2 regions of the Paenibacillus sp. MAH-35 genome follow, and region 2 is predicted to be linked to the other one. Evidence: riboswitches for the same ligand, from Rfam matches in the RefSeq annotation. Region 2 holds a riboswitch; the other holds the start of a gene.
The links. A riboswitch is a leader RNA that binds a small molecule or an ion and turns the genes downstream of it on or off. The one in region 2 is predicted to bind ZMP and ZTP.

Region 1: it holds a riboswitch for ZMP and ZTP, as region 2 does, so the genes downstream of both, glyA (serine hydroxymethyltransferase) here and AC3Y2E_RS00220 (bifunctional 5,10-methylenetetrahydrofolate dehydrogenase/5,10-methenyltetrahydrofolate cyclohydrolase) in region 2, are expected to answer to the same signal.

What each region holds. Positions count from the first base shown of each region.
Region 1 covers NZ_JBYUPU010000012.1:106,638-111,612, reverse strand. Annotated here, with positions in the region: gene AC3Y2E_RS15545 (immunoglobulin-like domain-containing protein) at 1-601, opposite strand, end outside; gene AC3Y2E_RS15540 (phosphotransferase-like protein) at 878-1,399, opposite strand; gene glyA (serine hydroxymethyltransferase) at 1,563-2,873, opposite strand; ZMP/ZTP riboswitch at 2,943-3,021, opposite strand; gene AC3Y2E_RS15530 (heparinase II/III domain-containing protein) at 3,178-4,975, opposite strand, start outside.
Region 2 covers NZ_JBYUPU010000001.1:58,810-63,784, forward strand. Annotated here, with positions in the region: gene AC3Y2E_RS00210 (helix-turn-helix transcriptional regulator) at 1-219, opposite strand, end outside; gene AC3Y2E_RS00215 (ABC transporter substrate-binding protein) at 719-2,038, shown strand; ZMP/ZTP riboswitch at 2,093-2,177, shown strand; gene AC3Y2E_RS00220 (bifunctional 5,10-methylenetetrahydrofolate dehydrogenase/5,10-methenyltetrahydrofolate cyclohydrolase) at 2,283-3,149, shown strand; gene AC3Y2E_RS00225 (cyclodeaminase/cyclohydrolase family protein) at 3,146-3,799, shown strand; gene purN (phosphoribosylglycinamide formyltransferase) at 3,801-4,415, shown strand; gene AC3Y2E_RS00235 (GNAT family N-acetyltransferase) at 4,562-4,975, opposite strand, start outside.

The DNA.
Region 1 (4,975 bases), on a different contig from region 2:
CATAAGTATAACCTGCGTCGATCCGAACATGCGCATCGCTGTTTGTCAAATTGGCAATTGATAAATTACCGACTATGCCGCCAGCTGAGTAACCAATATCGGCGCGTATTTCACCGGTCACTGAAATACGGTCTAAGGCTGAGTAAGGAGTAGAAGAAGAAATAAGTCCAACAAGTCCCCCAACGTTGGCACCGGAAGTATTAGATGTAATATCTACATTCTCCAGTCGTACATGTGTAATCGTTGCAGGCTGTCTCATCACACCAAATAAACCGATATTGTTGGCTGACGAATTGATTTTCATTCCGCTAATGGTATAATCGGCTCCTTCAAAATGGCCTTTGAACCAATCGCTAGCCGTACCGATCGGCTGCCAGTTGCTATAGGCTGATAAATCAATGTCTGCCTGAAGTTTGTAGCTTGCCGACAAGTTATCCCGGACATGGTCCAAATCTTCTGCTGTTGTAAGGATATAAGGATTTCCCGGGATACCGCCTCCCCCGCCGCTGAACGTATACGCCTGAGCCTTCGACGGCCACAGTCCCGTCAAAGGCCCTAGTATAAGCAAAGTAATTAAAAAAATCGTCAACCTCTGTTTCATTCCAAATCCTCCATTCCTGCTCCTGTAGCGTCTAATCCTCCGCATGTTCACCATAGATTCAACCATAATGTATAGCAGAGTTTGTCTACTGAGAAGTGTAGCAGAACCCTATGAAAGAATTCTGAAAGAATGGATTTCGGTGATGCCGGACTGCGTTAAACTGTCCGTTAAAATAGCGAAGCTGCCGATCCAAGTCAGCAGCCTCGCTATAGGTGAATATTCAGCTGTCGTACCCGTCCCTCGGAATGTGCCGCCGGGAAAAAAGGAATTCGTCCTTTATCCTTCATCGTTCAGTATATTTTCTAAAATCAAATCCGCACACTCTTCGGAAGTGTTTAAATGTGTGTTAACGGTACAATTATACTGGATATCTTTTGCCATGATTTGGTTTTGCCAGTCCGATTGGTTTTCGGTTCTATTTCCCCGTGCTATATTTCTTTGACGGCAAATGTCTAACGGGCAAAATACTTCAACCATGTATAAGGGGTACCCAGAAAATAAATTCTTCACTTTTTCATAATGTGGTCTTAATTCAGGTCTTTCCACCAGAATACCGTCAATAAGCACATTTTTACCATGGTCAGAAAATAATTTGGCAGTGTGGTACATCATCATAATTGCTTCACTTAAATACTTCCAATAATCTTCACGAAGATAACGTTCACCTATCATTTCTTCAAATAGGTCATTGGCAACAACATAATAAAATTCGTGCGATTTTAACTGTAAAGCATCTACTATTGAGGTTTTTCCAGAACTCGTAACTCCGTTTAAAAAAACGATTCTGCCTTTACTCATTTTCTTAATACCCCTTATTCGTTCAGTTCCTTCAATTTTACCAGCGAAACTGTAATTCTGGAAATAAAAAACAACTATAATTAAACTAAACTCCCGTAACTTCAAAAAAGGGCCGCACGTCTCTCGACAGCCCTTGAACAATTCAAATCATCCCCGCATCCCTCTAAACCAATTGTCCCGGTGCGAACCGCTCCATCATAGCGGCGATTTCCGTGCGTATTTGTTCCAGCTCCGCGTCGTTATCGGCCCCGCGGGTGGCACGTACGATCCAATCGCCAATTTGCCGCATTTCGGCTTCTTTCATTCCCAGCGTCGTTACGGCCGGCGTGCCTAACCGGATGCCGGACGGGTACCAAGGCTTCCGATCGCCGGGTACGGCGTTTTTGTTAGCAATAATGCCGGCCCGCTCCCAGCGAATCGAAAGCCAATGCCCATCCTTGGCAGCCAGCCCGTTAGCGGAATGAACGATATCGAGCAGCAGCAGGTGATTCTCCGTTCGTCCGCCCATCAGACGAAAGCCCTCCGCCTGCAAATGTTCGGCCAGCGTCTTCGCATTGCGGACAATCTGCCCGGCGTATTGCTTGTATTCCCCGCTCATCGCTTCCCGAAAGGCGACTGCCATAGCTGCGACCGTATTCATGTGCGGGCCTCCCTGAAGTCCCGGAAACACCGCTTGGTCAATGGCGGGGCCTAGCTCTTTTTTGCATAGGATGAGTCCGGCTCTCGGTCCGCGCAGCATTTTGTGCGTGGTCGTGGTGACGAGATCGGCATGGGGGAACGGATGAGGGTGATACCCGGTCACGCACAGTCCGCAAATGTGAGCGATATCGGCCACAAGCAACGCGCCGGCCTCTTTGGCGATTTCCCCCAAGCGCTGAAAATCGATCCGCAGCGGATAAGCAGTCGCCCCGCAGATGATCAGCTTGGGCGAATGACGGCGGGCCAGCTCGCGGATTTCGTCATAGTCCAGCTCATAATCGGCGTTCAGTCGGTATAAAACGGCTCGATAGGATACGCCCGTCACGTTCACGTGGTGCCCGTGGGTCAAATGTCCGCCGTAGTCCAACGAAAGCCCGAGAAACGTTTCTCCCGGTTTCAAAAACGCATGCAGCACCGCAAGATTGGCCGGCGAACCGCTCAAGGGCTGCACATTGGCATGATACGCCTCCGGATTCGGCGTAAACAGCTTCAGCGCCCTTTCGATGGTCAAGCGCTCCAAGGCGTTTGTGTTCGCCTGTCCGCGATAATACCTCCCGTTTTTCTGCATGCTTCGTTCGCCGTTTTCCCAAAAATACGGATAACCTTCGGCGTACTTGTTGGTGAATGAGGAGGCCAGCGCCAGCCGGACGGCCATGGAGGAATAGTTTTCAGACGGGATGAGCGCAAGCGTGCTTTTTTGACGAACGCTTTCCGCCTCCGTCATGGCTGCAACCTCGGGGTCATGCTGGTCCAAATACGTCTGAATCGTTTCCACTTCGATCAACTCTCCTTTGCGGGATTGGATGGGGAAAACAAAAAAAGAGCGCTTAATCCGAAGATTAATCACTCTCGCCCAGGCGTACGGCACATACCCCGCGTGCTTCCTCATGGTTCCCCATGCTCCGCCAGTCACACGCAGTACCTTTTAATTAGTCATATAATATCAAATATTCTGACAGTTAACAATCATTCTTTGCGAGATGATTCTACTTTATCCGGGAATGGCTGCGTTTACGCTAATCCCCCTTATACGTATCTGCTTGGAGATTGACGGTCCCCTAGCCTCCTCCCAGCCTCTGCTAACTCTCCAGACCAAGGATCAGCTCCGCAATGTAGCTTTTCTGCTCAAGCGAAGCCGCAGGGGCAATCAGCCCCTGTTGGAGCACCGACGGATCACTGATGTAGGCGGAAAAGTCTGCCAAATAAGCCGCGGCTGTCTGCACGGCCCCTTGTTCGAGCAGAAGGCCGACGATATCGATCCGGTACTGAAGCTGCGCAGCCAAGATACCCTGTATGGCCTCGGACGTAGCTGCGTCCAAGGCGATTTGTTCCAGTCCGGACAACGTATAGGCGATTGCAGCCGGATGCAGTGTTATCAACGACTGCCTCGCATTGCCTGCCTGATCGGCAGCTACGATCCGCAGCGACAGAGGCTCGGAGCGTCCGCCGATCGCAATCGGCGTCCCCGGTTCATGCTCCGTCCCGTCGAGCCACACCTGAATGCGGCCGGGGCCCGACAGCGTGTCTGCCGCATAGACGGACAAGACGACCGAAGCCGTATCATCCGGCAAGCCGGAGCCGTCCTCCACGGTAACGCCGTTAATTGCCGCAGTTATGGCCGGCGCGGTTCGGTCGATGCGCACAAGGAACGCTTTCTCGGCTTCCGCGGTTCCGTTCGCGTATACGGAACGGTAGGTGAAGCGATATTCGCCCTCGGCGGTCAGCGTGACCGGTCCGTTGTACACCCGCCATTCTCCTGTAGCTCCCGCATGTCCGGAACTGCCGCCACTGCCGGGCGCGACCGGGCCTCCGTCCGGACCGCGTTCTGCCTCCACCCGGTATTCCGTACGCTGAACCGCTGCTGCGTTTCCGTATACGTGCAGTTCTACTGTAGCGTCTCCGGTATGCCAGCCGCTCCCGCTTCCTCCCTGCACACTCGCTTCGGTGATCGGAAACGTGTCTTCCGCGACGGTCTCGGAGACAAGCGGAATCGCAAACGCTCGTCCGACGGCGACATCATACTGGTAGCCTTGGTTGAAGTTCGCGTTGTTGAGATAGCCGCGCACAACCGTCTTCTCGCCGATCGACAGCCGCAGCAGACCGCCCGCAAGCGGCACAGCGCTTTTGATTTCATAAGCCGCATTGCGCACGCCGTCATTATCGACGAAGATCCAGCGGCCGGTCAATTCGCTTGGGCCGATGCCTTGCAGATCGGTCTGCACATCAATATAGTTGTCGTCGGTCAGCGTGCGGGTGAAGTCCGCCACCGTGCCGGTCAGCCGAGCGACAGCGGCAACCGGTGTCTCGCCGATCGGGACGAAATACGAACCGTCATGGACCTTGACATAAGTCTGTACGCCGTCCTGTTCCGAATAAACCCCGAAAAACCCGCGAAACCGCAGCTTGCCGTCGATTTCGTATTCCGTGTCCGAGTCCGGCGCGTAGACGATGTAATCGGTACGGCCGTTAGCCAGCTCAACCTTGACGGCGCGCGCCTCGTTCGTCTGCACGATGCTGCCGTTCCGGCGCACTTCGGCCTGACTAATCGACTGAATATAGCGATCCCCTTTGTACGGCTCGATGACCGCCGTAAACAAGCTGTCCAGATTCGTCCCTGACCGTTTGCCGACAAAATAGCGGATCTGCTCCGGGTTGCCCGGCTTGTTGTCCGGCGGCAAACCGTCGGCCAGCGCTGCCTCGTCCAGCTCGCCCAGCATCGTCAGACGCAAGTGGGCGTCGGTCGGAGCGCTCGCCCCGTTGCCGTACATGTTCCATGTATCCCGCACGTTCCAATCGACGCTGAACTGTGCAGGCGGTGCGGCGTCGCGGTCTACATTTTTCAGCCAATGAAACCCGCTGCCCGCATAGCCCGATCCC
Region 2 (4,975 bases):
ATGTACTTTCGGACAATGGCGGGTCATACCGTTCATAATAATCAGATCGCCGGATTCCAAAGGAATAATCCGGTCGCCGATCATATAATCGCACCGACCGCTATGGAAATAGTAGATCTCGTATTGGGAATGAGAGTGAAAAGAAGTAGTGACGGGGAAATAACTCCATTTATAATAATATTCGGTGAACATCCGGATAGGATTAGACTTTGGTTTCATTCCGATGACATCCTCCTTTATCCCGTGCACAGTTATCATGTATCTGTATTATACCACAGCCGTCTTAGGCGAAAAGCGGGAGGATTAAGCCCGGAACCCCCCGTCCGCTTCTTGCTTGATTACCGCCTGCCGCCCACCGTCCGCCGTAGGCCCATTGCTTGATCAGAGTCTGTCCACCAGTCGCCCCCGGCGTATTGCCTGACCATCGTATGCCACCAGCCACCGTCCGCCCGCCTGCCATTGCCTTCCCCCGCCTGCCGCCCAGCCGCTTATCGCCCCATCGCCCGATATCGCCCCGCCCCCGTCTAAGCGCACTGACCGACTACCAGTCCATATCAAGCCGATGACGGGGTTTCCCCAAAAAACCACTGACAGTTAAATGAACCGCCAGCCTTCCCATTCGTGTCTAAAGCCATTAGCCGGAGTGCTGTGCTATATTTCTAATATGAAATCGCTTGCAGATCAAATTTCAAACAGATAACGATAAGGGGTGTCCATCATGAGTAAAAAAATGGTAAACGGTGTAATCGCAGCAGCGCTTGTATCCACAATGCTGGCCGCATGCGGAGGGAAAGGCCAAGCCGGTGTGCAGGGCGAAGACGTCCAGCAGCCGCCGAAGAAGGAAGAACCGATCGAGCTTGTCTTTTATGACGGCGGCGGCGACTGGCCGGCGGAAAGGTTCGAGAGAGAAATCGCGGGTCCGGTCAAACAAAAGTTCCCGCATATTACGCCGAAATTCGTACCGATGACGAACGGGAAAAAAGTGCAGGAGATGATTACGGCCGGCGAGCAGTTGGACCTCATTTTTTCGTCGACGGGACTCGTATACAACAATTTGCTCCAGCATGAGCTTCAAACCGATATTACGCCGCTCATCGAGAAATACAAGTTCGACTTGAATAAGCTCGAACCGGCGGTCGTCGACCAGATGAAACTGCTGGGCGGTGGAGGCATGTACGGGCTGCCTGTATTTATGTCGCCTGCTACCGTATATTACAATAAGGACATTTTCGACAAATTCGGTGTTCCGTATCCGAAGGACGGGAATACGTGGGACGATCTGTACGATCTGGCGAAACGGCTGACGCGGGAAGACGGAGGCGTCACGTATCGCGGGCTGTTCGTATCCGCCCAGCATTTCATGAGGCTGAATCCGTATTCGCTCAAAACGTTCGACCCGGCCACTCAGAAGGCGTCCTATTCCGAAGAAAAGTGGAAAAAGCTGTTCGACAATTTGACCCGTTTCTATACGCTTCCGGGTTATAACATGAACGGCAACCTGACGTATGTAACCAATCAGCGCAATACGTTCGTCAAAGACCGGACGGTCGCGATGTGGATTCCGGTCAGCACGCTGCACACGGCCCAAGAGCTGGAAGGCATGAATTGGGATCTGGCGACGTTCCCGGCGATGGCCGATCAGCCCGGCGTAGGGCCGCAGCCGTACCCGAACGCGTTCTGGCTGACGAATACGAGCAAGCATAAGGATCAGGCGTTCCAGGTGATGGCTTATCTGGCTTCGGAAGAGTTTCAATTGCCCGGCGTGAAGCGGGGAGAGTTCATATCCGCGCTGAAGAGCGAGGAGCTGAGAAAAGCGTTCGGTCAAGACGCGTCGATGTATAAAGGGAAAAACAGCAAAGCGATCGTACCGGCCAAGTTCGCTCCGGCGGCGCCGATCGGGAAATTCAACAGCGTCGCGGAAGGCAACCTGCTTACAGGCTTCAACAACGTAATCCTCGGCAAAAAGGACGTCAATACCGCGCTGCGGGAAGCGGAGGAAGCGACAAACAAAAAGATTCAGGAAGAGCTGAAAAAATAGAGCTGGCCTGCATTGCCAGCACGGACGAACTTTGATATGATGAGGGCAACTGAACAGTCCGCACGCGACTGGCGAATCAAGTGGGGCACCACTGGGGAGCGTGCGGAAGGGACAACTGCCGCTCGCCTGGGTAAAGTGTCCGGAGTACCGCATATAGCGGCTGCTTCGGATGCTTTTTTTGTTGTACGCCATTGCAGATATTGGGGATTCGTTAAAGGTTCCGCGATAACCGGGAGGGATACGTATGGGAGTATGGTTAAAGGCGAAGGAAACAGCCGAGCAAGTCCGTGCGGAAGTAGCGGCAGAAGCGGCGCGGCAGCGTGCAAACGGAACGATACCGAAGATAGCGGCGCTTGTAGTTGGCAGCGATCCGGCGTCCGTTTATTATGCGGAGACGAAACGTAAAGTCGCAGCGAAGCTCGGAATCGAGTTCGAGCTGATGAAACAGCCGGGAGATGTTACGCAAGATCAGCTGATCCGAATCGTATCGGAATGGAGCAGGGATGCAGCCGTACACGGAATTATGCTGGAGCTGCCGCTGCCCGCTCACATCTCGACTTCTGCGGTAGCGGAGGCGATCGATCCGCTCAAAGACGTCGACGGGGTCACACCGGCCAACCGGCTTGCCGTCATGACCGGCGAGCCCGGATTAGTTCCAGCTACTCCGCAGTCGTGCATCCGGCTGCTGAAGTCATACGGCTATACGCTGGAAGGAAAAAATGTAACGCTGGTCGGACGCGGTCAAACGGTCGGTTTGCCGCTGTTCCATATGCTGCAGCGGGAGCAGGCGACCGTCACCGTATGTCATTCGCGAACTCCCGATTTGACGTTTCATCTGAAACATGCGGATATTGTCGTAGCCGCTGTCGGGAAACCGGGAGTTATTACCTGGGAAATGATCCGACCCGGGACGATCGTCATAGATGCGGGCATCCATGAGCTGCCGGATGGAAGGATCACCGGCGATGTCGATCCGCGTGCGATCGAGGTTGCAGAAGCGATGTCTCCGGTCCCCGGGGGCGTAGGCACTTTAACGACGGCGCTGCTGTTCGAAAATGCGATGCGGGCGATTCGGCTGCAGCAGCAGGCTGGAAGGGAGGCCGCACGATGATGGAGCAGCAAAATGCGATGTTCGACCGGACGATTCGGTCGTTTGTTCAAGAAGCGGGAGCAGCCGTTCCGACGCCGGGCGGAGGCAGCATCTCGGCGCTCGTCGGAGCGCTCGGGGCCGCGATGGTGTCGATGGCGGCCAATTTTACACAAGGCGCGAAATTCGCCGGAGCGGAAGCGGCGATGAAAGAGGCGGTCGGCCGGTTGCAGGACTGGACCCGGGATTGCGAAGACTTGCTGGAGGCGGACGTCGCTTCTTTTGAACGATACATGTCGGCTCTGAAGCTGCCGAAATCGACGGACGAGGAGAAGCGGATGCGTGCGCAAGCGATCCAGGATGCGGCCGCGCAGGCGATCGAAGTGCCGCTCGCGCTTATGCGCGTATGCCGGGACGCCCTTGAGCAAACGGTGCGTATCGCGGAGTCCGCCAATCCGAACGTCATCTCCGATCTCGGGATCGGCGCGATTTTGTTCGAGTCGGCGGCTCAGTCCGCCTATTTGACCGTAGAAATCAATCTGGCCTCGCTGAAGGACGAGGAAGCGAAGCAGCGGTACGACGAACGGGCGGCTGAGCTGCTCGGGGACACGGCGAGGCTGAAGGAACAAGCCGTAACCGCCGTACGCGGGATCATCTGGAGAGGAAGCAGGTAGGATGCCGAAACTGAACATAGCTATATTCGCTTCGCATGGAGGCTCGAACGCCCAAGCGATCATCGATGCCGCTGCAGCGGGGAACATGAATGCAGCTGTAAAAGCGGTGATCAGCAACAATTCGCAGTCGGGGGCGATGGAGAGAGCGAAGCAGGCGGGAATCCCCGGCTTCCATCTCAGCTCGAAAGCTTATCCGGAGCCGAAAGCGCTGGACCGGGCGATTCTGGATACGTTGATCGCGCAGGACGTAAATCTGATCGCTCTGGCCGGGTATATGAAAAAGCTCGGTCCGCAAACGCTGGCCGCCTACGCCGGACGTATCGTGAACATTCACCCGTCGCTTCTGCCGAAGTTCGGCGGACACGGGATGTACGGCCATCGCGTGCACGAGGCGGTGCTCGCTGCAGGCGAGACCGAGACGGGGGTAACGATGCATCTGGTCGACGGCGAGTACGACGAGGGACCGGTACTTGCGCAAAGCGTCGTACCCGTCGAGCCGGGCGATTCGGTCGAGACGCTGGCCGCGCGCGTGCTGCGCAGGGAGCATTCGTTTTACGTCGAGACGCTCGGACGGATTGCGGCCGGTGAGATCGTGCTGCCACCGCTGAACGGTTGAGGCTGTGGAGGAGGAGTATAGACGCGGCTCGATCCGGTAAGAAGCGTTTACACTCGATACCGTGCGAATGAAGAAAAATACTACCATTTAATACCAAATTGATTATACAAAGCCCGGGCATGTCAGGTCATGCTGCCGCCCTGGCTCTACGCGCCGGCCCAATAGAGATGCTCCAGCGTAACGAGCCGGGTTAATCCTAGTGACTCGGCCAGGAGGATCGATGGCCGGTTACGGTCTTCGACCTGATAACGCGGGATGAGGTTTCGGCTCAGCAGTCCGTTGACGGCGGCTTTTACGACTTTTTTGGCGTAACCGTTACCCCGATATTCCTCTGCGGTATGGACGGCGCCGACTTCCCAGACTCTGCCGTAATTGCGAAAGACGATGCAGGTGCTGGCAGGTTTTCCGTCAGCATAGAAACTGTAAGATCTCGCCCCGTTAGCGAACAACTGCTCGATTTCTCCAAGCTCGTATCCGTTGGAGAGCCACATCGGCAGCAGTTCCTCTTGCAGGGTGTCCCGCATGGTTACCTCATCCGGGCTTTGACCGGGAAACGCCTC